3 regions of the Streptomyces sp. NPDC001796 genome follow, and region 3 is predicted to be linked to each of the others. Evidence: riboswitches for the same ligand, from Rfam matches in the RefSeq annotation. Region 3 holds a riboswitch; each other region holds the start of a gene.
What was found. A riboswitch is a leader RNA that binds a small molecule or an ion and turns the genes downstream of it on or off. The one in region 3 is predicted to bind thiamine pyrophosphate.
Positions count from the first base shown of each region.

Region 1: it holds a riboswitch for thiamine pyrophosphate, as region 3 does, so the genes downstream of both, ACFYZE_RS25335 (thiamine ABC transporter substrate binding subunit) here and thiO (glycine oxidase ThiO) in region 3, are expected to answer to the same signal.
Region 2: it holds a riboswitch for thiamine pyrophosphate, as region 3 does, so the genes downstream of both, thiC (phosphomethylpyrimidine synthase ThiC) here and thiO (glycine oxidase ThiO) in region 3, are expected to answer to the same signal.

Region 1 is NZ_JBIAUC010000014.1:42,523-50,353, forward strand. It holds gene tsf (translation elongation factor Ts) at 1-296, shown strand, start outside; gene pyrH (UMP kinase) at 488-1,246, shown strand; gene frr (ribosome recycling factor) at 1,415-1,972, shown strand; gene ACFYZE_RS25320 (phosphatidate cytidylyltransferase) at 1,972-3,099, shown strand; gene ACFYZE_RS25325 (YceI family protein) at 3,267-3,944, shown strand; gene rlmN (23S rRNA (adenine(2503)-C(2))-methyltransferase RlmN) at 4,048-5,154, shown strand; TPP riboswitch at 5,188-5,293, shown strand; gene ACFYZE_RS25335 (thiamine ABC transporter substrate binding subunit) at 5,422-6,462, shown strand; gene ACFYZE_RS25340 (ABC transporter permease) at 6,438-7,831, shown strand, end outside.
Region 2 is NZ_JBIAUC010000002.1:528,182-536,012, reverse strand. It holds gene ACFYZE_RS05945 (LacI family DNA-binding transcriptional regulator) at 1-622, shown strand, start outside; gene ACFYZE_RS05940 (metallophosphoesterase) at 852-1,961, shown strand; gene ACFYZE_RS05935 (hypothetical protein) at 2,154-3,020, shown strand; gene thiC (phosphomethylpyrimidine synthase ThiC) at 3,252-5,036, opposite strand; TPP riboswitch at 5,029-5,185, opposite strand; gene ACFYZE_RS05925 (YibE/F family protein) at 5,257-6,702, shown strand; gene ACFYZE_RS05920 (SsgA family sporulation/cell division regulator) at 6,800-7,237, opposite strand; gene ACFYZE_RS05915 (IclR family transcriptional regulator) at 7,337-7,831, opposite strand, start outside.
Region 3 is NZ_JBIAUC010000001.1:621,019-628,849, reverse strand. It holds gene ACFYZE_RS02800 (phytoene desaturase family protein) at 1-1,404, shown strand, start outside; gene ACFYZE_RS02795 (hypothetical protein) at 1,420-2,340, opposite strand; gene metF (methylenetetrahydrofolate reductase [NAD(P)H]) at 2,396-3,319, opposite strand; gene thiE (thiamine phosphate synthase) at 3,438-4,088, opposite strand; gene ACFYZE_RS02780 (Rv2175c family DNA-binding protein) at 4,274-4,639, opposite strand; gene ACFYZE_RS02775 (NAD(P)/FAD-dependent oxidoreductase) at 4,720-5,946, opposite strand; TPP riboswitch at 6,072-6,185, shown strand; gene thiO (glycine oxidase ThiO) at 6,183-7,382, shown strand; gene thiS (sulfur carrier protein ThiS) at 7,379-7,579, shown strand; gene ACFYZE_RS02760 (thiazole synthase) at 7,583-7,831, shown strand, end outside.

The DNA of each region.
Region 1 (7,831 bases), on a different contig from region 3:
CCAAGGGCGTCGCCCAGCACATCGCCGCCTTCGCGCCGAAGTACCTCTCCAAGGAGGACGTCCCGGCCGAGGTCGTCGAGTCCGAGCGCCGCATCGCCGAGGAGACCACCCGCGCCGAGGGTAAGCCCGAGGCCGCCCTGCCGAAGATCGTCGAGGGTCGCCTCAACGGGTTCTTCAAGGACGCCACGCTGCTCGGCCAGCCCTACGCGCTGGACAACAAGAAGTCCGTCCAGAAGGTCCTCGAAGAGGCCGGTGTCACCCTGAAGCGCTTCACGCGCATCAAGGTCGGCATCTGAGTCCGGACCGCGATCGACGCGCGACCCCGGTAGGGTCGAAAGCAGTCGTCTGCGCGCTTGCGTAGGCCGACCCGCACACGCGTGTGGCGGACGACAGCAGATCTGACGAGGAGGCCATTGCCGCGCATGGGATGCGAAACACGCCCCACCGGCAATGGCCTTCTTCGTATGTGCACCACGAGGAGATCTCCATGACCACCAAGGCCGAGAAGAGCGACGACGGCAAAGTTCGCGGCCGGTTTCTGCTGAAGCTGTCCGGAGAGGCGTTCTCCGGCGGCACCGGACTGGGCGTCGACCCGGACGTGGTGCACGCCATCGCCCGGGAGATCGCGGCCGTGGTGCGCGACGGATCCCAGATCGCCGTCGTCATCGGCGGTGGCAACTTCTTCCGCGGCGCGGAACTCCAGCAGCGCGGCATGGACCGGGCCCGCTCCGACTACATGGGCATGCTGGGCACGGTCATGAACTGCCTCGCCCTCCAGGACTTCCTGGAGAAGGAGGGCATCGACTCGCGTGTGCAGACCGCCATCACCATGGGCCAGGTCGCCGAGCCGTACATCCCGCTGCGCGCCGTGCGCCACCTGGAGAAGGGCCGCGTGGTCATCTTCGGTGCCGGTATGGGCATGCCGTACTTCTCCACCGACACCACCGCCGCCCAGCGCGCCCTCGAGATCGACGCCGAGGCGCTGCTGATGGGTAAGAACGGTGTGGACGGGGTCTACGACTCCGATCCGAAGACCAACCCCGAGGCCGTCAAGTTCGACTCGCTCAGCTACGGCGAGGTCATCACCCGCGACCTGAAGGTCGCCGACATGACCGCGATCACGCTGTGCCGGGACAACAAGCTGCCCATCCTCGTCTTCGAGCTGCTGGCGGAGGGCAATATCGCCCGGGCCGTCAAGGGTGAGAAGATCGGCACACTCGTGGGTGACCAGGGCGGCCGGGAGTGACCGGAGGCAGACCCGTCGGGGGCGGACCCCGTCCGGGCGACGGACCCTGACCGGGGGATGGACAATGTCCTGCCGGTCGGGAACCGTGCAGGAAGAAGACGCGACGCAGCCGGCCGCAGACCGATGAGGACCGTTGCCGGGCCTACTCAAGACACGCAGGAGCAAGTGGTGATCGAAGAGACCCTCCTCGAGGCCGAGGAGAAGATGGAGAAGGCCGTCGTGGTCGCCAAGGAGGACTTCGCCGCGATCCGCACCGGTCGTGCGCACCCGGCGATGTTCAACAAGATCGTGGCCGACTACTACGGCGCACCGACGCCGATCAACCAGCTGGCCTCGTTCTCGGTGCCGGAACCGCGTATGGCCGTGGTGACGCCGTTCGACAAGAGCGCGCTGCGCAACATCGAGCAGGCGATCCGCGACTCCGACCTGGGCGTCAACCCGAGCAATGACGGCAACATCATCCGTGTGGTGTTCCCCGAGCTCACCGAGGAGCGGCGCCGCGAGTACATCAAGGTCGCCAAGGGCAAGGGCGAGGACGCCAAGGTCTCGATCCGCTCCGTGCGCCGCAAGGCGAAGGACGCCATCGACAAGCTCGTCAAGGACGGCGAGGTCGGCGAGGACGAGGGCCGCCGTGCGGAGAAGGAGCTCGACGACACCACCGCGAAGTACGTCGCACAGGTGGACGAGCTGCTCAAGCACAAGGAAGCGGAGCTGCTCGAGGTCTGATGAACGACTCTTCCTGGGGGACGCCGCCACAGGCCGGGTACTGGGGGCCCACCGAACAGGGGCCTGGCCAGGGCGTCGGCCCGGCGGGTCCCGCGTACGATGCGCATGACGCCCAGCAGACTCGCCCCATGCCCATCGTGCCCGAGGTACCCGCGCCCGGCGGAGACCAGGATGACGACCGGGGGGTCGCCGCCCGTCGACGCGGCCCCTTGTTCCGCGACGAGACGCCGCAGGTGCCGTCCCCGTGGGCGGCGCCGCAGAATACGGAACCGATGCCCGACGCCCCGCAGCCGGCACCCGCACCGCAGAAGAAGAGTGCGGGCCGTGACCTGGGCGCGGCCATAGGGGTCGGCGTCGGGCTCGGCGTCGTGATCGTCGCCTCGTTGTTCATCGTCAAGGCCGTGTTCGTCGGCGTCATAGCGGTCGCCGTCGTGGTGGGCCTGTGGGAGTTGACGAAGCGCCTGGAGGAACGCAAGGGCATCAAGGCGCCGCTGGTACCGCTCGCGGTCGGCGGCGCGGCGATGGTCGTCGCCGGGTATGTGCGGGGCGCCGAGGGAGCCTGGGTGGCGATGGCGCTGACCGCGCTCGCGGCCCTGGTGTGGCGTATGACGGAACCGCCGGACGGCTACCTCCGGGACGTCACGGCAGGCGTCTTCGCAGCCTTCTACGTGCCGTTCCTGGCCACGTTCGTCGCCATGATGCTCACCGCCGACGACGGCCCGCAGCGCGTGCTGACCTTCCTGCTCCTGACGGTCGTCAGTGACACGGGCGCGTACGCGATCGGCTGGCGCTTCGGCCGGCACAAGCTGGCCCCGCGCATCAGTCCCGGCAAGACCCGAGAGGGTCTCATGGGAGCGGTCACCTTCGCGATGGGCGCGGGCGCCCTGTGCATGCAGTTCCTGATCGACGGCGGTGCCTGGTGGCAGGGCCTGCTGCTGGGGCTCGCGGTCGCGGCCAGCGCCACCCTCGGCGACCTGGGCGAGTCCATGATCAAACGAGACCTCGGCATCAAGGACATGGGCACGCTGCTGCCGGGCCACGGGGGCATCATGGACCGCCTCGACTCCTTGCTGCCGACGGCGCCGGTGGTGTGGCTGCTGATGGTGATCTTCGTCGGGTCGGCCTGACCTGCGCTGTCCTCGCCGAGGGGCTCGTCGTCCACAAGGTGGCGGTGGGCCCCTCTGCCGCGTCGACACCCGGCAGATGCGCTCACCTGTGAAGGTCTGCCGATGAAGGGTCGGGTTTTCTGACCAGGCCTTGCGGGCGCGGTCGCCCTGACATAACTACATGCTTCATGAATCTTTTCGGCCGCAGCTCTCCACTCCGACGCGCGACGGCTCCCGCCGCAGCCGTGGCCCCCGGTGCCCCGTCGAGGCCCGCCGCCCCGGCGCACAGCGGTGTCGGCGTTCTGCCTGATCCCGCTCTGCAGGCGCTCACCGGCGAGTGGATGATCGACCCCGCGCACAGCAGGATCGGGTTCTCCGTGCGGCACGCCATGGTGACGACGGTGCGCGGCGCCTTCACGCAGTACGACAGCCGCCTCTACTTCGACGGCCGCGACCCGGCCCGCTCCCGTGCCGACATAGCGCTGTTCACCGCCAGCGTCGACACCGGTGTCGAGCAGCGCGACGCGCACCTGGTCGGCCGCGACTTCCTGGACTCCGCGACCTATCCACGGATGATCTTCACCAGCACCGCTGTGCGCCTCGTGGGCGAGGACGTCTACCGCATGACAGGTGACCTCACCATCAAGGACACCACCCGTCCCGTCGACCTGGAACTCACCTACATCGGCCATGTGACGGACCCGTTCGGTTACGAGCGCGTCGGTTTCGACGGCACCACCACGATCAACCGTTCCGACTGGGGCCTGACCTACAACGCCAGGCTGGCCGAGGGCGGCGCCATGGTGAGCGAGAAGGTCCGCCTCCAGTTCGACATCGCGGCCATCCGCGCCACCGCCACCGCCTGACGGAGCACGCGGGCTGCGCCGACGGGGGACCGAACCGGACTTCGCGGCCCGGTGAATCCTCGGCCGCGGGCCATTCCAGTGGATCTGAGACACTGGGAGGACCATGCCCAAGCCCGGAGAACTCACTTTCGTCGCGCCGCGCGGAGCCAAGACGCCGCCGCGGCATCTCGCTGATCTCTCGCCCGCCGAGCGCAAGGAGGCGGTCGTCGCGGTCGGCGAGAAGCCGTTCCGCGCCAAGCAGCTCTCGCAGCACTACTTCGCGCGGTTCGCGCACGACCCGGAGCAGTGGACCGACATTCCCGCGCCCTCCCGTGGCAAGCTCCGGGAGGCGCTGCTCCCGGAGCTGATGACGGTCGTCCGGCATCTGGCGACGGACCAGGGCACCACCCGTAAGACGCTGTGGCGGCTGTTCGACGGCACGCTCGTCGAGTCCGTGCTGATGCGCTACCCCGACCGGGTCACCATGTGCATCAGCTCGCAGGCGGGTTGCGGCATGAACTGCCCGTTCTGCGCCACCGGCCAGGCGGGCCTGGACCGCAACCTGTCGACCGCCGAGATCGTGCACCAGATCGTGGACGGCATGCGGGCGCTGCGCGACGGCGAGATTCCCGGCGGCCCGGCGCGGCTGTCCAACATCGTCTTCATGGGCATGGGCGAGCCCCTCGCCAACTACAAGCGCGTCGTGGGTGCGATCCGGGCCCTCACCGATCCCGCGCCGGACGGGCTCGGCCTCTCGCAGCGCGGCATCACCGTCTCCACCGTGGGACTGGTGCCGGCCATCCACCGGTTCGCCGACGAGGGCTTCAAGTGCCGTCTCGCCATCTCCCTGCACGCCCCGGACGACGAGCTGCGCGACACCCTCGTCCCCGTCAACACGCGGTGGAAGGTGCGCGAGGTCCTCGACGCCGGGTTCGACTACGTCGAGAAGTCCGGACGCCGGCTGTCCATCGAGTACGCCCTCATCCGGGACATCAACGACCAGGCCTGGCGCGGTGATCTGCTGGGCCGGCTGCTCAAGGGCAAGCCCGTGCACGTCAACCTGATCCCGCTGAACCCGACGCCCGGCTCCAAGTGGACCGCCTCCCGCCCCGAGGACGAGAAGGCGTTCGTCGAGGCGATCGCCGCCCACGGTGTGCCGGTGACGATCCGGGACACCCGGGGTCAGGAGATCGACGGGGCGTGCGGTCAGCTCGCCGCCACCGAGCGGTAGTCTGAGGGCTGGTCCGTCAGTACGTACATCTTCATATTCCGACAGGGGAGCGCCACAGCGCTGAGAGTGCGGTAGCGACCGCAGACCCTCTGAACCTCGCCCAGGTCATTCTGGGTAGGGAGTTCGGTCTTCACTCGAGCTGTTGCGCCCTGCCCCCGGACCCTCGGAGGTCCGGGGCAGGGCCGCGTCTCTTCCTGGTCACCCCCAGGAGGAATCCAGTTGAGCATCACCGGTAAGCAGTGGGCGGCCGTGGCCGTCGGGCTGGGCATGGTCACGCTGTCCGCGTGCGGGTCGTCCGGTTCCGGAAGTGGGAACGGCAGCGGCGACTCCAAGACCGTGACCCTCGTCAGCCACGACTCGTGGGCCGCCTCGAAGAGCGTCATCGCGGCGTTCGAGAAGGAGTCCGGCTACACCGTCAAGGTCCTCAAGGACGGCGACGCGGGCCAGGCCGTCAACAAGGCGATCCTCACCAAGGACAACCCGCAGGGCGACGTCTTCTTCGGCGTCGACAACACCCTGCTGTCCAGGGCGCTGGACAACGGCCTTTTCCAGCCGTACGAGGCCAAGGGCCTCGACCAGGTCGGTGCCCCGTACCGGCTGGACGGGGACAAGCACCGGGTCACACCCATCGACTACGGCGACATCTGCGTCAACTACGACAAGAAGTACTTCGCCGACCACAAGCTGACCCCGCCGGCCTCCTTCGACGACCTCGTCAAGCCCGAGTACAAGAACCTCCTCGTCACCGAGAACGCCGCCACCTCCTCACCCGGCCTCGGCTTCCTGCTGGGCACCGCCGCGAAGTACGGCGACGGGGGGTGGCCGGACTACTGGAAGAAGCTCAAGGCCAACGGCGTGAAGGTGGTCGACGGCTGGGAGCAGGCCTACAACGAGGAGTTCTCCGGCTCCGCCGGCGGAAAGAAGGCCAAGGGCGACCGGCCGCTCGTCGTCTCCTACGCCTCCTCGCCGCCCGCCGAGGTCGTCTACGCCGACCCCCGGCCCAAGACCGCGCCGACCGGTGTCGCCACCGGCACCTGCTTCCGCCAGATCGAGTTCGCCGGTCTGCTGAGCAACGCGCACAACACCAAGGGCGGCAAGGCGTTCCTCGACTTCCTGATCAGCAGGAGGTTCCAGGAGGACATGCCGCTCAACATGTTCGTCTACCCGGTGGTCGGGGGAGCGAAGGTGCCCGCGGAGTTCACCGAGTACGGGCCCGCGGCCAAGGACCCCGAGACCATGGCCCCCACGAAGATCGCCGCCAACCGTGACCAGTGGGTCAAGTCGTGGACGTCGCTCGTACTGAAGTGACCCCACGCAGGCGGGGTGACGCGACGCGGCTGGGGCTGATGGCCCTGCCCGTCGCGTTCTTCGCGGTCTTCTTCGCCTACCCCGTCGCCGCGATCGTCGCACGCGGTCTGAAGGCGGACGGGGTGTGGCGGTTCGGGCGCGTCGTGGATGTGCTCGCGCAGCCGGACATCCGGCACGTGCTGTGGTTCACGACCTGGCAGGCGCTGGCCTCGACCGCCCTCACCCTGCTGATCGCGCTGCCCGGCGCGTATGTCTTCGCGCGCTACGACTTCCCGGGCAGGCAGCTGCTGCGCGCCGTCGTCACCGTCCCGTTCGTGCTGCCCACGGTGGTCGTCGGCACCGCATTCCTGGCGCTGGTAGGGCGTGGCGGACTCCTCGACGACCTGTGGGGCGTACGGCTCGACACCACCGTGTGGGCCATCCTGCTCGCCCACGTCTTCTTCAACTACGCCGTCGTCGTCCGCACGGTCGGCGGACTGTGGGCGCAGCTCGACCCCCGCCAGGAGGAGGCCGCGCGCGTGCTCGGCGCCTCCCGGCTCACGGCCTGGCGGACGGTGACGCTGCCCGCGCTCGCGCCGGCGGTGGCCGCCGCCGCGCTGATGGTGTTCCTGTTCACCTTCACCTCCTTCGGCGTGGTGCAGATCCTCGGCGGCCCCACCTTCTCCACTCTCGAGGTGGAGATCTACCGGCAGACCTCGGAGATCTTCGACCTGTCCACCGCCGCCGTGCTGACGATCGTCCAGTTCGCCGCGGTGTGCGCGATCCTCGGGGTGCACTCCTGGACGGTGCGCCGCCGGGAGAGCGCGCTGAAGCTGGTCGACCCGTCGCGCACGGCGCGCAGGCCGCGCGGGACCGCACAGTGGGCGCTGCTCGGCGCGGTCCTCGCGACCATCGCCCTCCTGCTCGTCCTGCCGCTCGCCGTCCTCGTCCAGCGCTCGCTCGACGCGCCCGGGTTCGCCTACTACAAGGCACTGACCCGCACCGATGACAGCACCTTCCTCGTCCCGCCCGTCGACGCCATTGTGAACTCCCTCCAGTACGCCGTCGCGGCCACCCTCATCGCGGTACTGATCGGATCGCTCGCCGCCGCGGCCCTCGCCCGCAGGGACGCCGGCCGGCTCGTACGGGGCTTCGACGCGCTGCTGATGCTGCCGCTCGGCGTGTCCGCGGTGACCGTCGGCTTCGGCTTCCTCATCGCGCTCGACAAGCCGCCGCTGGACCTGCGCGGCTCCTGGATCCTGGTGCCGCTCGCGCAGGCGCTGGTGGGCGCACCCTTCGTCGTGCGCACCATGCTGCCGGTGCTGCGGGCCGTGGACGAACGGCTGCGGGAGGCGGCCGCCGTGCTCGGGGCGTCGCCGTGGCGGGTGTG
Region 2 (7,831 bases), on a different contig from region 3:
CGTCTCCGACGGCCGCCCGGCCGGCTCCCTCCCGGTCACCGCCTGGGTCGACAACGACCACGAGGCCGCCGTCCTCGGCATCCTCGACCACCTGGCGGATGCGGGCGCCCGCCGCATCGGGCTGCTGACCGGCACCACGACGGACACCTACACGCACCTGTCCACGACCGCGTACCTCAACTGGTGCGAGCGCGTCGGACAGGATCCGGTCTACGAGGCCTACCCGGCACACGACCCGTGCGCGGGCGCCGTCGCCGCCGACCGGCTGCTGGCCCGTCCGGACCGCCCCGACGCGGTCTACGGGCTCTTCGACCCGAACGGCACCGACCTGCTCGCCGCAGCCCGCCGCTACGGCCTGCGCGTCCCCGACGACCTGCTGCTCGTGTGCTGCAGCGAGTCCGCCGTGTACGCCAACACCGAGCCTCCCGTCACCACGCTCTCCCTCAAACCGCGCCGGATCGGCACCGCGGTGGTCCAGCTCCTCATCGACGCCATCGAGGGTGTCCAGCCGGAGCAGCCGGTCGAGCAGGTGATACCGACCGAACTGATCGTGCGTACGTCGTCCGAGCGACGCCCGCCCCGCACCACGGTCAGCCCGCCCCGGTCGCCCGGACACAGATAGCCCGGCACGCGGCCCGCGGGTGACGCACCAGTCGCCCGCGGGCGCCCGGCGACCGGGACACCGGCGGGAAACCCCCGCCCATTTAGGGCGAATGCCGCGGTGAACTGGAGGGCTTCCCCGATTCACCACCCCTGGGTCATCACATGGCGCGATCCGCATTCCTATGATGGGCCCACGACACCGCGGGCCGCTGCGACCAGGCAGTCCGATGCGGTGCAGATGCGGCGCGATGGTGGAGGGGTCGATGACTCAGGGGGCCGGTCAGGGACCCGAGGTGGAGCGGACGGCGACGTTGCGCGACTTCCGGGTGCCCGCGTACGTCCACGAGGCCGGTCCGTACGCGCAGAGCACGCCCCAGGACCAGGTCACCGGACCCGTCGCCGCCGCGGAGACCTACCCCCACGGCTACTCCGACGCCTACACGCCCACCGAACGGGACCTCCCGGTCGTCAACCGCGGTGACACTCTCCAGGCGGACGTCGCTCCCACGGCCGTGCCCTCCCCGCAGTCCGCGGAGGGTCCCGGTCCGCTGTTCGTCGTCGGGGACGTGCACGGCTATCTCGACCAGCTCATGGCGGCGCTCCAGGAGAAGGGCCTCGTCGACGCCGAGGGGAGCTGGTGCGCGGGCACGGCGCGGCTGTGGTTCCTCGGCGACTTCACCGACCGCGGGCCCGACGGCATCGGCGTCATCGATCTGGTGATGCGGCTGTCCGCTGAGGCGGCCGCGGCCGGCGGCTACTGCAAGGCGCTCATGGGCAACCACGAGCTGCTGCTGCTCGGCGCCAAGCGGTTCGGCGACACGCCGGTGAACTCCGGCGCGGGCACCGCCACCTTCCAGGCGGCCTGGTTGCTCAACGGCGGCCAGAAGACCGACATGGACCGCCTGCAGGACCACCACCTGCAGTGGATGGCCCGCCTCGACGCGGTGGAGGAGGTCGACGGGCACCTGCTGGTCCACTCGGACACCACCGCCTACCTCGACTACGGTGACTCCATCGAGGCGGTCAACGACACCATCCGCGAGACGCTCACCCGTAACGACGCGGACGAGGTGTGGGACCTCTTCCGCAAGTTCACCAAGCGCTTCTCCTTCCGTGACGAGGGCGGCGCCGACGCCGTACGGTCCCTGCTGGACACCTACGGCGGCAGGCGCATCGTCCACGGCCACAGCCCCATTCCCTACCTGCTCGGAGAAGTCGGCTCGGAGGACGGCGAGGACGGCACGGGCCCCGTGGTCGAGGGGCCGCACGTCTACGCGGACGGACTGGCGATCGCGATGGACGGCGGGGTGACCATGGCCGGAAAGCTGCTGGTCCAGCAACTTCCCTTGGATATCTGAGCGTTCCCCGGACAAACATCCCCCGACGGAGGACCGCGCACAGGAGCGCAGGCCGGGGCCATTTTCCGGAAACCCCCTGTCACCGCGCGCCGTCGCCGCTCTACCATCGGCTTATCCGTAGCAGGCTCCCCTCCGTTTCTGCCCGACGGCTCGTCAGCATGCCGAGCCACAAGCCCTACGGAGCATCGGGGGATGCACATGAACAGCGTTCCGCAGCACCTGCTGAGCGAGGACCGCCAGGACTACGAGCGGATCCTCGATGAGGCGCTGCGCTCCGCACCACACCGCCCGGATCTGTCCGCTGTGGGTCAGCGGCTGAACCCCGAACAGTTGCGCACCATGGCGCTGAACGCCACCGCCCTCATCACCGCGGCGGCGGCCACCGAGTACCAGCACTACGTGATGGTCCGCGAGGAACTGCGCCGGCCGGCGCCGTCCACCCCGATCGTCCAGGACGGCACCCCCGGTTCCCCGGAGGCGGACCTGGACGCCCTGGGGCTCGCGGCCACCGTGGGAGAGGCCGCCGCGAGCGCCGGGACCGGTGCCGTCATCGCGGTCCTCGCCCCCTTCCTCGCGGGTGCGGCAGCGGCGATCTTCCTGCTCGTGGGGTACATCCTCAAGATGGTCAATCCCGATCAGGCGTTCGCCCGGACGCTCCTGACGACCGGGTGGGTCTTCGGCGCGGTGACCGCGGCGTCGATCCTGGTCGCCGCGATCGGCCTGCTGCTCACCGCCCTGCGCAACAGCTCCTCGGCACAAGGGGCGGACGCGTCGGGCACGTTGACGACGGAGGTGTCCCGGGCCAGGGATGCCTGGCACGAGGCACTGCTGGAGCGCGGCATCCTGCCGTTCCTCCGTGAGGCGCTCAGCGACCCGGGCACGGCCGCGATGACCCGGAAGGCACCGGAGGCGACCGCCGGCCGCATCCCGCACCTCGGCTACGACCGTCCGGGGTTCAGCAGCCCCGACAGCGGTCCGGCCGCCGGTACGCGCCCCAGCTTCACCAGCCCCGACTTCACCAGCCCGGACTTCGGCGGGCCGGAGCACACGCCGGAGTGACCGGCCCGGCCGGCGACCGGTCGCCACCGAGGTGCGCAAGGCGGGGGCGCCCACCTCCGGACCATCCCCGGAGTGGCCCCGCCCCCGGCCGACCCACCGACGTCCGGCCCGCTCACGAAAGGCGCGGGCCCATGTCGTGGTCACTCCGCGTCAGTCGGCCCCTCCGGCCCGCGCAGCGACGACGCAGGCCGGTGGGCACCGCATGACGGGACGTCGGCGGGCACTGCCAGATCAGTCGGCGATCGGCAGGTACACCCGGTTTCCCGCCTCGGCGAACTCCCTCGACTTCTGTGCCATGCCCTCCTCGATCTCCTCGCGGTTGCCGCCGTGCTCACGGCGGATGTCCTGGGAGATCTTCATCGAGCAGAACTTCGGACCGCACATCGAGCAGAAGTGCGCGGTCTTGGCCGGCTCCGCCGGAAGGGTCTCGTCGTGGAAGGCACGGGCCGTGTCCGGGTCGAGGGCCAGATTGAACTGGTCCTCCCAGCGGAACTCGAAGCGCGCGTCGGACAGAGCGTCGTCCCACGCCTGCGCACCCGGATGGCCCTTGGCGAGGTCGGCCGCATGGGCAGCGATCTTGTAGGTGATCACACCGGTCTTGACATCGTCGCGGTTGGGCAGGCCCAAGTGCTCCTTGGGGGTGACGTAGCAGAGCATGGCCGTGCCCCACCAGGCGATCATCGCGGCGCCGATGCCCGAGGTGATGTGGTCGTACGCCGGCGCGATGTCCGTCGTCAGCGGCCCGAGCGTGTAGAACGGAGCTTCATCGCAGATCTCCTGCTGAAGGTCGATGTTCTCCTTGATCTTGTGCATCGGGACGTGTCCCGGGCCCTCGATCATGGTCTGTACGTTGAAACGCCTGGCGATCCGGCCGAGTTCCCCGAGCGTGCGCAGTTCCGCGAACTGTGCCTCGTCGTTGGCGTCCGCGATGGAGCCGGGCCTGAGGCCGTCGCCCAGCGAGTACGTGACGTCGTAGGCCGCGAGGATTTCGCACAGTTCTTCGAAGTGTTCGTACAGGAACGACTCCTTGTGGTGGGCGAGGCACCACGCCGCCATGATCGAGCCGCCACGCGAGACGATGCCGGTCTTGCGGTTCGCGGTCAGCGGTACGTACGGCAGACGCACCCCCGCGTGCACCGTCATGTAGTCCACGCCCTGCTCGGCCTGCTCGATGACCGTGTCCTTGTAGATCTCCCAGGTCAGTTCCTCGGCCTTCCCGTCGACCTTCTCGAGGGCCTGATAGAGCGGCACCGTGCCGATCGGCACGGGGGAGTTGCGCAGCACCCACTCGCGCGTGGTGTGGATGTTGCGGCCGGTAGACAGATCCATGACCGTGTCGGCGCCCCAGCGGGTCGCCCAGGTCATCTTCTCGACCTCCTCCTCGATGGACGAGGTGACGGCGGAGTTGCCGATGTTGGCGTTGACCTTCACCAGGAACCGCTTACCGATGATCATCGGCTCGATCTCGGGGTGGTTGACGTTGGCCGGGAGGACCGCACGGCCTGCCGCGATCTCCTCGCGCACCACTTCCGGGGACACGTTCTCCCGGAGGGCGACGAACTCCATCTCGGGCGTGATCTCCCCACGGCGTGCGTACGCCAGTTGCGTCACCGCTTTGCCGTCGCGGCCGCGGCGAGGCTGACGCGGGCGCCCCGGGAACACCGCGTCGAGGTTGCGCAGTCCGCCCCGCGGCGACGTGTGCTTGATGCCGTCGTCCTCGGGGCGGACGGGACGGCCCGCGTACTCCTCGGTGTCGCCGCGGGCGGTGATCCAGTTCTCCCGCAATGGGGGCAAGCCCCTGCGGACGTCGGTCTGGACCAGTGGATCGGTGTACGGGCCGGAGGTGTCGTACAGCGTGACCGACTGCCCGTTGGTGAGGTGCACCCGACGGACCGGCACCCGCAGGTCGGGGCGTGAGCCCTCGATGTACGCCTTGTGCCAGCCGATGGACTGTCCAGCCTCCTGCGACTGTTCGCCCTGAACGGAGGCAGGCGTGCGTACGTCCTTGTTGGTCATGAGACCTACTCCCTACGCCGGCATTACCCGGTAACAGGTTCAGCGGTCGACGCAGCGGTTTCCGTCCGCCGATGTTCCACGTGAAACATCGCGTCTACGGAGGTCAGCGCCCTCTCAGCCCGGTGCTCCGAGCTCCCGCGTGTGCAAAGGTCCCCCCACGCTAGCGTCTCTTTGCGCGAGCTGAACAGTGGGCCTCACGCCTTCTTGCGATGATGCCTCGGTGACCACGACACAGCATCCGCCCCCGTACCCACCGCCCGACCCGCCCCACGGCCACGGCCCGGGTGACGCACATGGCCATGGACCGAGCGGCGGGCACGGGCAGGGAACACGCGGCGGGCACGGTCACTCGCACAGCCACAGCCACAGCCACAGCCATGGCTCGGCGGCGCCCGTGTCGCTGCACCTGCGCAGGGTCATCGCCGCGATCCTCATTCCCTTCACGGCAGCCGTGGTCGTCGGTCTGGTCGTGCTGTGGCCCGGCGGAGTGCCGTCACACAAGCGCACCGGCGTGGGATTCGACCGGCAGACCCAGCAGGCCACGGTCACCAGGGTGGTGGAGGTGGACTGCAAGTCCGTGAACGCCTCGGGTGACACCCCGACCGGTGACACTTCCACGGCCGAGGGCTCCTCGGCCCAGCAGCAGTCGACCGGCACCTGCAAGAAGGCGACCGTGCGCGTCGACACGGGCAAGGACCAGGGCCGGACGTTCACGGAGATCGTCCAGCCGGACCAGTCACGGCAGTTGCATCAGGGCGAGAAGGTCGTGGTCGCGTACGAACCGTCCGCCCCCAGGGACCTGCAGTACTCAGTGGCGGATGTGAACCGCAAGGTCCCCATGGCGTTGCTGGCCGGCATCTTCGCCATCGCCGTGGTGGTCGTCGGCCGGATGCGCGGTGTGATGGCGCTCATCGCGCTGGCCGTCAGCTTCCTGGTGCTGAGCCTGTTCATCCTGCCGGCGATCCTGCAGGGCTCGAACCCCCTGCTCGTGGCCGTGGTCGGGTCCAGCGCCATCATGCTGATCGCCCTCTACATGTGCCACGGCCTCTCGGCACGCACCTCGGTGGCGGTGCTCGGCACGCTCATCTCCCTGTCCCTGATCGGTGTGCTGGGCTCCCTGTTCATCGGCTGGGCCGCGCTGACCGGCAACACCGACGACAACACCGGCCTGATCCACGGCCTGTACCCGGGTATCGACATGAGCGGCCTGCTGCTGGCCGGCGTCATCATCGGCTCCCTCGGCGTCCTCGACGATGTGACGGTGACGCAGACCTCGGCGGTCTGGGAACTCCACGAAGCGAACCCGTCGATGGGCTGGCGTGGTCTGTACCGCGCGGGAATCCGCATCGGCCGCGACCACATCGCGTCGGTCGTCAACACACTCGTCCTGGCGTACGCGGGTGCCGCTCTGCCGCTGTTGCTGCTGTTCTCGATCGCGCAGAGCAGCGTGGTCACCGTTGCCGACAGCGAGCTGGTCGCGGAGGAGATCGTGCGCACGCTCGTCGGTTCGATCGGCCTGGTCGCCTCGGTGCCGGTGACCACGGCACTGGCCGCCCTGGTGGTCTCCGCCGACCGCTCCGACGGCTCCGGCCGGTCCGCCGTTCCGGCCGCCGCTCCGGCCGCCGCACCGGCCCGCGGTGGGCGCGGGCGGCGCCGCAGGCACTGAGGCGCCCGAACCGCGGGGAGGCACCGCAGAAGCGTTACGGCACCCACCGCGCCCCGCACGGCTCCCCGAGGAACCGTTACGGCACCGAAGCGTGGCCTCAGCCCGCGCTCTGCTCCTCGGCCAGGATCCGGTCCAGCGCCTCGTCGAGATGCGCGTCGAAGTCGGCGAGGGACCCCTCCTGACCGAGCGGCACCAGCTTGTCCGTACGGTCCAGGAACGCGACCAGCGGCACCGCCCCGGACCGGAACAGCGCCCGGTCTGCACCCACCTGGAGCCGGATCAGCACATCGCCGAAGGTGTCCGGCTCGGCGGGCGCGATGTGCACATCTCCGTCGCCGCATGGCCGGCCCACTCCGTCGACCAGCAGCTCGCGCCCGAACGCCCAGGTCACAGGAGCGTCCCCGGGCAAGTGGAAGGTCAGCCGCACGGCATAGGGATCACAGGTCTCGTAACACAGTTCCACCGGAATGCGGAACGAGAGCTCCTCCGAGACGAGAAAGCTCATCATCACCTCTGCCTGTACCGACTCGCGCATCGTCTACCCCGTCAGTAGCCGTGGACTGGCCAGGAAACATCCCCTGACACCTGCTGGAAGTTTGCTGAACGTACATGGCAGATCACAAGGAGTGAGTTTTCAGATGCTGATAGAGAGGGCGAATGTCCCGAGCATCCGTCCGATCTCCTCCTGAAGCCGGCGTGCCGTCGGCAGCAGCCGATCGGCCTCACAGGACGGCAGGGAGATCGCCATCGTGGCGGCCGTCGACCCCACGGTCAGGGGAATCGCGGCACAGACGGTCCCGAGCGCGTACTCCTGACGCTCGATCACGGGTTCCGTGCGCTGCAGGCGCTCCAGTCGCCGGAGGAACACGCGCTCGTCATGGACGGTGTACGGCGTGATCGCCCGAACGGGGTAGCGGTCGAGGTGGTCTCGGCGGGCCTCGTCGTCGAGCTGGGACAGCAGGCACTGGCCGATCGCATGGGCGTACCCGGTCTCCCGGAAGTCGGCCCACTCCTCCACCGCCGGGTTGCCGGGGGTGTCGGCGACGCCCAGGACGTCGATCTCGCCCTCGCGATAGACCGCGTAGTAGACGGGGACACCGATGGAATCACGCCATTGTGCGAGCGCGTC
Region 3 (7,831 bases):
GGCGGTGCGGTGCGCCGGTTCGAGCGGGACGGGTTCCGCTTCGACACGGGCCCGGGAGTGCTGACGCTGCCCGCCGTGTACCGCGATCTGTTCGTCAAGACCGGCAAGGAGCCGCTGGAGGACTGCGTCGATCTGGTCCAGGTGGACCCCTCGTCACGGCACGTCTTCGCGGACGGCACCGAGGTGGCGTTGCCCAACGCCTCGCGCGCGGGTGTGGTGTCCGCGCTGGACGCGGCGCTGGGTGCGGGCGCGGGCGAGCGCTGGGGCGACTTCCTGGTGCGGGCGCGCGAGGCCTGGGACCGCACGCGCCGGCCGCTCCTCGAGGAGCCGCTGTGGCCCAACTGGCAGGTGCTGGCGGAGAAGGAGCCGTATCCGGCGGTGCCGCACAAGCGGCTGCTGCGCACGCGGCGGGCCGGGACGCTGACCGAGATCGCCTCCTGGGAGCTGCGCGACGACAGGCTTGAGGCCCTACTGCTGAGTCACGCGCTCGCGCACGGCCTCTCCCCCTGGACCGCTCCGGCGAGCGCGGCCGTGCTGCCGTACATGGAGCACGCCTTCGGCACCTGGTATGTGCGCGGCGGCATGCGGGAGTTGGCGCGCGCGGTGTACGAGCGGTGCCGCAAGCGGCGGGTGGAGTTCGTCTTCGGCGCCGAGGTCACCCGGATCGTGGAGAGGGACGGCCGGGCCGCGGGGGTGGAGCTGGCGGACAGGACGGTGGCCGACGCCGACCATGTTCTGGCGGACGTCCACCCTGCGCGGCTGCGGGCCCTGACGGACCGCCCGCTGAACGACGAGGGTGACGTACGGGCCGACCCCGGCGCGGCCCCACCCTCCCGGTTCACCCTGCTGCTCGCCCTGCGCGGCGGCCGGGAGCCCGGCGCCGTGCACCGCACGGTGGTCCATCCGGCGGCCCCCGAGGCGGAGTGGGACTTCCTGGCCTCACCGGGCGGCGACGTGCCCCCGCCGCCCACGGTGACCGTTCTGCGCCCCGACGACCCCGCACTCACGCCCGACAGCGAGCACGAATCGGTGGTGGCGTCCGCCGTGGTGTCCTCGGAGGCCCCCTGGGAGGACGAGGGCACGGTGAGGCGGTACACGGATCTGCTGCTCGAAGCCGCCGAGCAGGCGATACCCGGTCTGCGGGAGCGGCTGCTGTGGCACGAGGTGCGCGCACCCGGACATGTCGAGGAGGAGACGGGTGCCCCCTCCGGGGCCGTGCCCGCGCCCGCGCTCGCCGCAGGCCGGGGGCGTTTCCTGCACCCGGCGAACACCACTCGGCTGCCCGGTCTTTACCGGGTCGGTGGCTGGTCCCACCCCGGCGGGGGGCTCCCCCACGCCGGCATGTCGGGCGCCCTGGTGGCCGGGCTCATCGTGGAGGGACCGGACTTCCAGGGCTCCCGGTAGGCGCAGCGAGCGGCTCTAGAAGCGGTAGCGCTCGTCGTAGCCGTTGCCGTGCGCGGTGCCGTTGTCCTGGTAGGGGTACGGCTGCTCGGGCGGGAGTTCACCGCCGAGCGCGTCATCAGTGGTGCGCTGCTGGGGCACCCAGACACCGCCGGGCGGGGTCTCGCCGTAGGTGCCGGTGGCGTACTGGTCCTGGCCGTAGGCCTGCTGTCCGTACTGCTGCTGGCCGCCGTACGTGGTGTCGTACGAGCCGCCGCCGTAGGTCCCCGTGCCCTGGTACGGGTCGGAGTATCCGCCGTACTGCTGCTGGCCGCCCTCGTAGCCGTAGTGCTGCTGCTGGCCGTATCCGGAGTAGCCGTCGTAGGCGTAGGCCTGCTGCTCCTGGGGCTGGTCGACGGGGGTGTAGGTGGCATCCGTGTAGACACCGTAGGACCCGGTGTCCTCGGGCAGGGGCTGCGGCTCGTACACGGCGGTGGCCTCGGCCGCGGTCTGCGCGGGCGGGGTGGTCCCCGGGCGGGAGAAGACGTCGTCGTGGTCGTCGTACGCGTCGTCCTGGCGGTACGTTCCGGCGGGCATCGTCGTCGTCGCGGCCGTCGGCTCGACGTCGGTGTCCTCCGCCGCCTCCTCCTGACGGGCCTTCTCTGCCCGGCGGCGCTTGCTTCCGGTGCCCGCGCCCTCGCGCGGGCGGTTGCCGACGGCCCAGCCGGCCGCGAACCCGCGGCGGAACGACAGGGTGACGTAGGTCTGCCCGACCGCGAAGGCGGCGGCGCCCAGGCCGATGACCACGACGGATTGGATGAGCACGCCGAACACGACGCCGAGGAATCCGGCGAACGCGAGCAGCCGCCAGCGCAGGCGTGCCTTGTACTGCAGCAGCACCTCACCGAGCAGCCACAGCGCGACGATGCCGAACGCGATGTAGAGGACCGTCCAGCCCATGTACGCCCCTCTCCCAGTGGCCGCTACGCAGTGTGTCGTATACGGGTGCGGCGGTCTAGGCCCGCTGCGGGTGGTGCAGGCCCAGGTTCTCGTAGATCTCCAGCGTCGCCGTGGAGTTGTTGAGTGTAATGAAGTGCAGTCCGGGGACCCCCTCGGCCAGCAGCCTCGCGCAGAACTCCGTGGCGAAGTCGATGCCGATCGAGCGTACCGCCGCCGGATCGTCCTTCGCCGCGAGGATCCGCTCTTTCAGACCGTCGGGGAGGGCGGCGTTGCTGAGCTGGGGCAGCCGCTCCAGCATCCGCACGCTGGTCACGGGCATGACCTCGGGGATGACGGGGGTGTCGCAGCCGGCCGCGACGACCCGGTCGCGCAGGCGCAGGTACGACTCCGGCTGGAAGAACATCTGCGTGATCGCGTAGTCGGCGCCGGCCCGGCACTTGTCGACGAAGCGTGCGACGTCGGTGTCCCAGTCGCTGGAGCGCGGGTGCATCTCCGGGAAGGCGGCGACGCCCACGCAGAAGTCGCCCGACTCCTTGATGAGCCGGACGAGTTCGGCCGCGTAGGTCACGCCCCTGGGGTGCGGCACCCACTCGCCCATGGGGTCGCCGGGCGGGTCGCCGCGCACCGCGAGCATGTTGCGGATCCCGGCGTCGGCGTACTGGCCGATGATGTTGCGCAGCTCGGCGACGGAGTGGTTGACCGCGGTGAGGTGGGCGACCGGGGTGAGCGTCGTGTCGGCGACGATCTGCTCGGTCTCCTTGACCGTGCCCGCACGGGTGGAACCGCCGGCGCCGTACGTGACGGAGACGAAGTCGGGGGCGACCGCCTCGACCCTTCGGAGCGCGCTCCACAGGTTCCGCTGGCCCTTGGGGGTCTTCGGCGCCGAGAACTCGAAGGAGTACGTCGTCTTGCCGGTGGCGAGGATGTCGCGCACGGTCCGTGCGCGATCTGTCCTCGTGGATGCGGTTCCGAGGGCCATAGTCGCAGGTTAGCCAGGGCTCGGCGGTCCCCCAACCGGACGCCTGGGATTTGCCCGAATTGTCGACTTGTTGTCCACCCATCGGACACCGCGGGGCAGTACCGGCCTCCGGGCGCTCCTACGCGGCGCGCAGCCGCTTGGCGAACTCGGCCGCCGCCGCGCCCGGGTCGTCCGCCTCCGTGATCGCGCGGACGACCACCACGCGGCGGGCGCCGGCCTCGAGGACCTGATCCAGGTTGCCGAGGTCGATGCCGCCGATGGCGAACCAGGGGCGGCCGGTGCCGAGCGCGGCGGTGTGACGGACCAGGCCGAGGCCCGGGGCGGGGCGGCCGGGTTTGGTGGGGGTGGGCCAGCAGGGGCCGGTGCAGAAGTAGTCCACACCCTCCTGGACGGCGGCGGCCTCGGCCTCCGCCTCGGAGTGGGTGGAGCGGCCTATGAGGATGTCGTCGCCGAGGACGGCGCGGGCCGCGGGGACGGGGAGGTCGCCCTGGCCGAGGTGCAGGACGTCGGAGCGGGCGGCGTGGGCGACGTCCGCGCGGTCGTTCACCGCGAGGAGCTTGCCGTGGCGGGCACAGGCCTCGGCGAAGACCTGGAGGTGCTCCAGCTCCTCGGCGGCCTCCATGCCCTTCTCGCGCAGCTGCACGATGTCGACGCCGCCGGCGAGGACCGCGTCGAGGAACTCGGCGAGGTCGCCCTGGCGCTTGCGTGCGTCCGTGCACAGATAGACGCGGGCGTCGGCGAGCCGGGCGGTGCGGGTGGTGTCGGGCACGGTGGTGTTCCCCCCGTTGTCGGTGGCGTACGGGCCGCGGCGGGGCGCGGTCGGCCGGGGCGGGGCGTGTCCCTGGCCCGCGGCCCGTACCTCGGACGGTTTTTCTTGTGTGTCGGCCTGATCGGACCGGAACAGGTCCGATCGGGTCAGCTCCGGTCGGGTCCGGTCCGATCAGGCCGGATCGATCAGACGGCGAGCGCCTGTGCGCGGCGCTTCACCTCCGTGCCGCGATTCTCGCTGAGAGCCTGCGCGGGGGTGCCGGGCAGAGTCGGGTCGGGGGTGAAGAGCCACTCGATCATCTCTTCGACCGTGAAGCCGTCGTCCCGCAGCAGGGTCAGGGTGCCTGACAGGCCCTTGACCACCTTGTCCCCGTCGATGAAGGCGGCGGGGACGTGCAGCGCCTTGTTCTCGCCTCGGCGGACGGCGATGAGCTGGCCCTCCTTGACCAGCTGCCGCACGCGGGTCACCTCCACGCCGAGGGCTTCGGCGATGTCGGGCAGGGTGAGCCAGGCGGGGACGAGAGCATCGATCTTTGCGTCAATCTCGGTCACGGGATCAAGCGTGCCATCCCGCACTGACAGTCGGAAGCGGAGCGCCTCCGGCGGGGTTAGGCGGAGAGGGTGGTTGCGCCCTACGCCGTGGCCTCCTTGAGCGGGCGGGACGGGTCCGACAGCAGTGCGGGGTCCATGGGGGTGCCCGACTCGATCAGGCGGCGGCCCTGCGCCAGGTCCCGGGGGCGGCCCACGGCCAGCAGGGCCACCAGGCGGCCCTCGCGCAGCCAGCAGACCGTCCAGGCCGCGCCCTCGGGATCGCCGCGCCACACCGTCGTGTCGGCGGACGCGTGGTGGCCCACGTACTGGACGAACCGGCCGAACTGCTCCGACCAGAAATACGGCACCGGGTCGTACGCCACCGGTGTCTGGCCGATGATGTTCGCGGCCACCGTGCGCGGACCCTGGAGGGCGTTGTCCCAGTGGTGGACGAGCAGGCGCTCCTCGTAGCGGCCCGACGGGAAGGACGCGCAGTCACCGACCGCGTACACGTCCGGCACCGAGGTGCGCAGATGGTCGTCGGCCAGCACCTCGCCGTGCACGCCCAGCTCGATCCCGGACCCGGCGAGCCAGGCGGTGGCGGGCCGGGCTCCGATGCCCACCACCACCGCCCCGGCCGGCACCCGGGAGCCGTCGTCCAGCACGACCGCGCCCGGCTCGATGCGGTCCACGCGCGCTTGTGTGCGCAGCTCGGCACCGCTGTCCGCGTACCAGGCCGTCATCGGCACCGCCACCTCCGCGGGCAGCGCCCCCGCGAGCGGCCGGTCCGCGGCCTCCACCACGGTCACCGCGCAGCCCGCCTCGCGCGCGGCGGTGGCGAACTCGGCGCCGATCCAGCCGGCGCCGACGACCACGATGTCGTGCTGACGGGCGAGCACCGGCCGCAGCCGCTCGGCGTCGTCCAGGGTGCGCAGCAGATGCACCCCGGGGACGCCCTCCGCGCCCGGCAGCCGGATCGGCTCCGCCCCGGTCGCGATGACCAGGACGTCGTACGGGACGGGGCCCCGCTCGGTGTCCAGCTCGTGGTCCCCGGGGCGCAGGCCGGTCGCTTCGCGACCCAGTTCGAGCCCAATGTCCAGCGCCTCGAAGTCGACGTCGAAGGCGGAGCCCTCGGCCTTGCCGAGCAGCACGGCCTTGGACAGCGGCGGCCTGTCGTACGGCTGGTGCGGCTCCGCGCCGATCAGCGTCACGCCGCCGGTGAAGCCCTGTTCCCGCAGGGCGACCGCGGTCTGCACCCCGGCCATGCCCGCGCCCACGACGACGACGCGCCGCGCCGTACCACCCCGTGCCTGCGTCTGCTCGCTCACCTGATCACCATAGACAACTGACGAATTGTCAGTCAGGGGGCGTGCTGAGTGACGTCCTGCACAGCCCCCGGGCCGGGCGGGAGGCTGTCTTACCGAGCCGAACGGCACGGGCTAGGGTTGCCACCGTAAGCACTCGCGGGAGCCCGGGCGCACCGGGCTGAGAGGGAGGCTGGGACGGCCTCCGACCGTACGAACCTGATCCGGGTCATGCCGGCGAAGGGAGGGGCTGGACGCCCATGTCGCGTACACCGGACGAACCGTCGACATCGAGCGATCCGTCGACCGTGTCGGACGTCCTCGTCATCGGGGGCGGGATCATCGGTCTGGTGACCGCCTGGCGGGCGGCGCAGCGGGGGTTCGCCACCGCCGTGGTGGATCCGGAGCCGGGCGGCGGAGCCGCGCAGGTGGCCGCCGGGATGCTGGCCGCCGTCACCGAGCTGCACCACGGCGAGCAGACGCTGCTCGCCCTGAATCTCGCCTCCGCGCGCCGCTACCCGGACTTCGCCGCAGAACTGACCGAGGCCACCGGCCGGGACCTGGGCTACCGCCGCTGCGGCACGCTCGCCGTGGCGCTCGACGCCGACGACCGCGCCGAGCTGCGCGAACTGCACGCCCTGCAGCAGCGCTCGGGGCTGGAGTCGGAGTGGCTGAGCGGGCGGGAGTGCCGCCGTCTGGAGCCGATGCTCGCGCCGGGCGTGCGCGGGGGGCTCAGGGTCGACGGCGACCACCAGATCGACCCCCGCCGCCTCGCCGCGGCCCTGGTGACGGCCTGTGAACGCGCCGGGGTGGTCTTCCACCGGGTGTGGGCCGAGCGGCTCACGGTGGTGCGGGAGCGGGCCTGCGGGGTACGGACCGCCGACGGCACCGAGCTCGCCGCCGGGCAGGTCGTCCTCGCCGCGGGCAGCCTCAGCGGGCGGCTCGCGGGCGTCCCGGACGACGTCCTGCCGCCCGTACGCCCCGTGAAGGGTCAGGTGCTGCGGCTGACCGTGCCCGCGCGGTACGCGCCGTTCCTGAGCCGTACGGTGCGCGCCGTCGTCCGCGGTGGCGCGATCTACCTCGTGCCGCGTGAGAACGGCGAGCTGGTGGTCGGCGCGACCAGCGAGGAGCTTGGCTGGGACACCACGGTCACCGCGGGCGGGGTGTACGAGCTGCTGCGGGACGCGCACGAGCTGGTGCCCGGGATCACCGAGCTGCCGCTCACCGAGACGCGGGCGGGTCTGCGCCCGGGCTCGCCGGACAACGCGCCGCTGCTCGGCCCCACCGGGCTGGACGGCCTGCTGCTGGCCACCGGCCACTACCGCAACGGTGTCCTGCTCACCCCGGTCACCGGTGACGTCATGGCGCACGTGCTGACCACCGGTGAGCTTCCCGAGGAGGCCCGCCCCTTCACGCCCCGGCGTTTCACCGCCGCCGCACTCACGGAGCAGCCCGTATGAACATCTCGGTCAACGGGGAGACCCGCGAGGTCACCCCCGGTGTCGCGCTCGACGCGGTGGTGCGGAGCCTGACCGCCGCCCCCTCGGGCGTGGCCGCCGCCGTCAACGAAACCGTCGTCCCGCGCGCGCAGTGGGCGTCGACGTCCCTCAGCGAGGGAGACCGCGTCGAGGTCCTCACCGCCGTCCAAGGAGGCTGACCCATGGCTGACGATCCCTTCGTCCTCGGTGGGACCACCTACTCGTCCCGGCTGATCATGGGCACGGGGGGTGCCCCGAGCCTGGATGTGCTGGAGCGGGCGCTGGTGGCGTCCGGCACGGAGCTGACGACGGTCGCGATGCGGCGCGTCGACGCCTCGGTGCACGGCTCGGTCCTGTCCGTGCTCGACAAGCTGGGCATCCGGGTGCTGCCGAACACCGCGGGCTGCTTCACCGCGGGCGAGGCCGTGCTC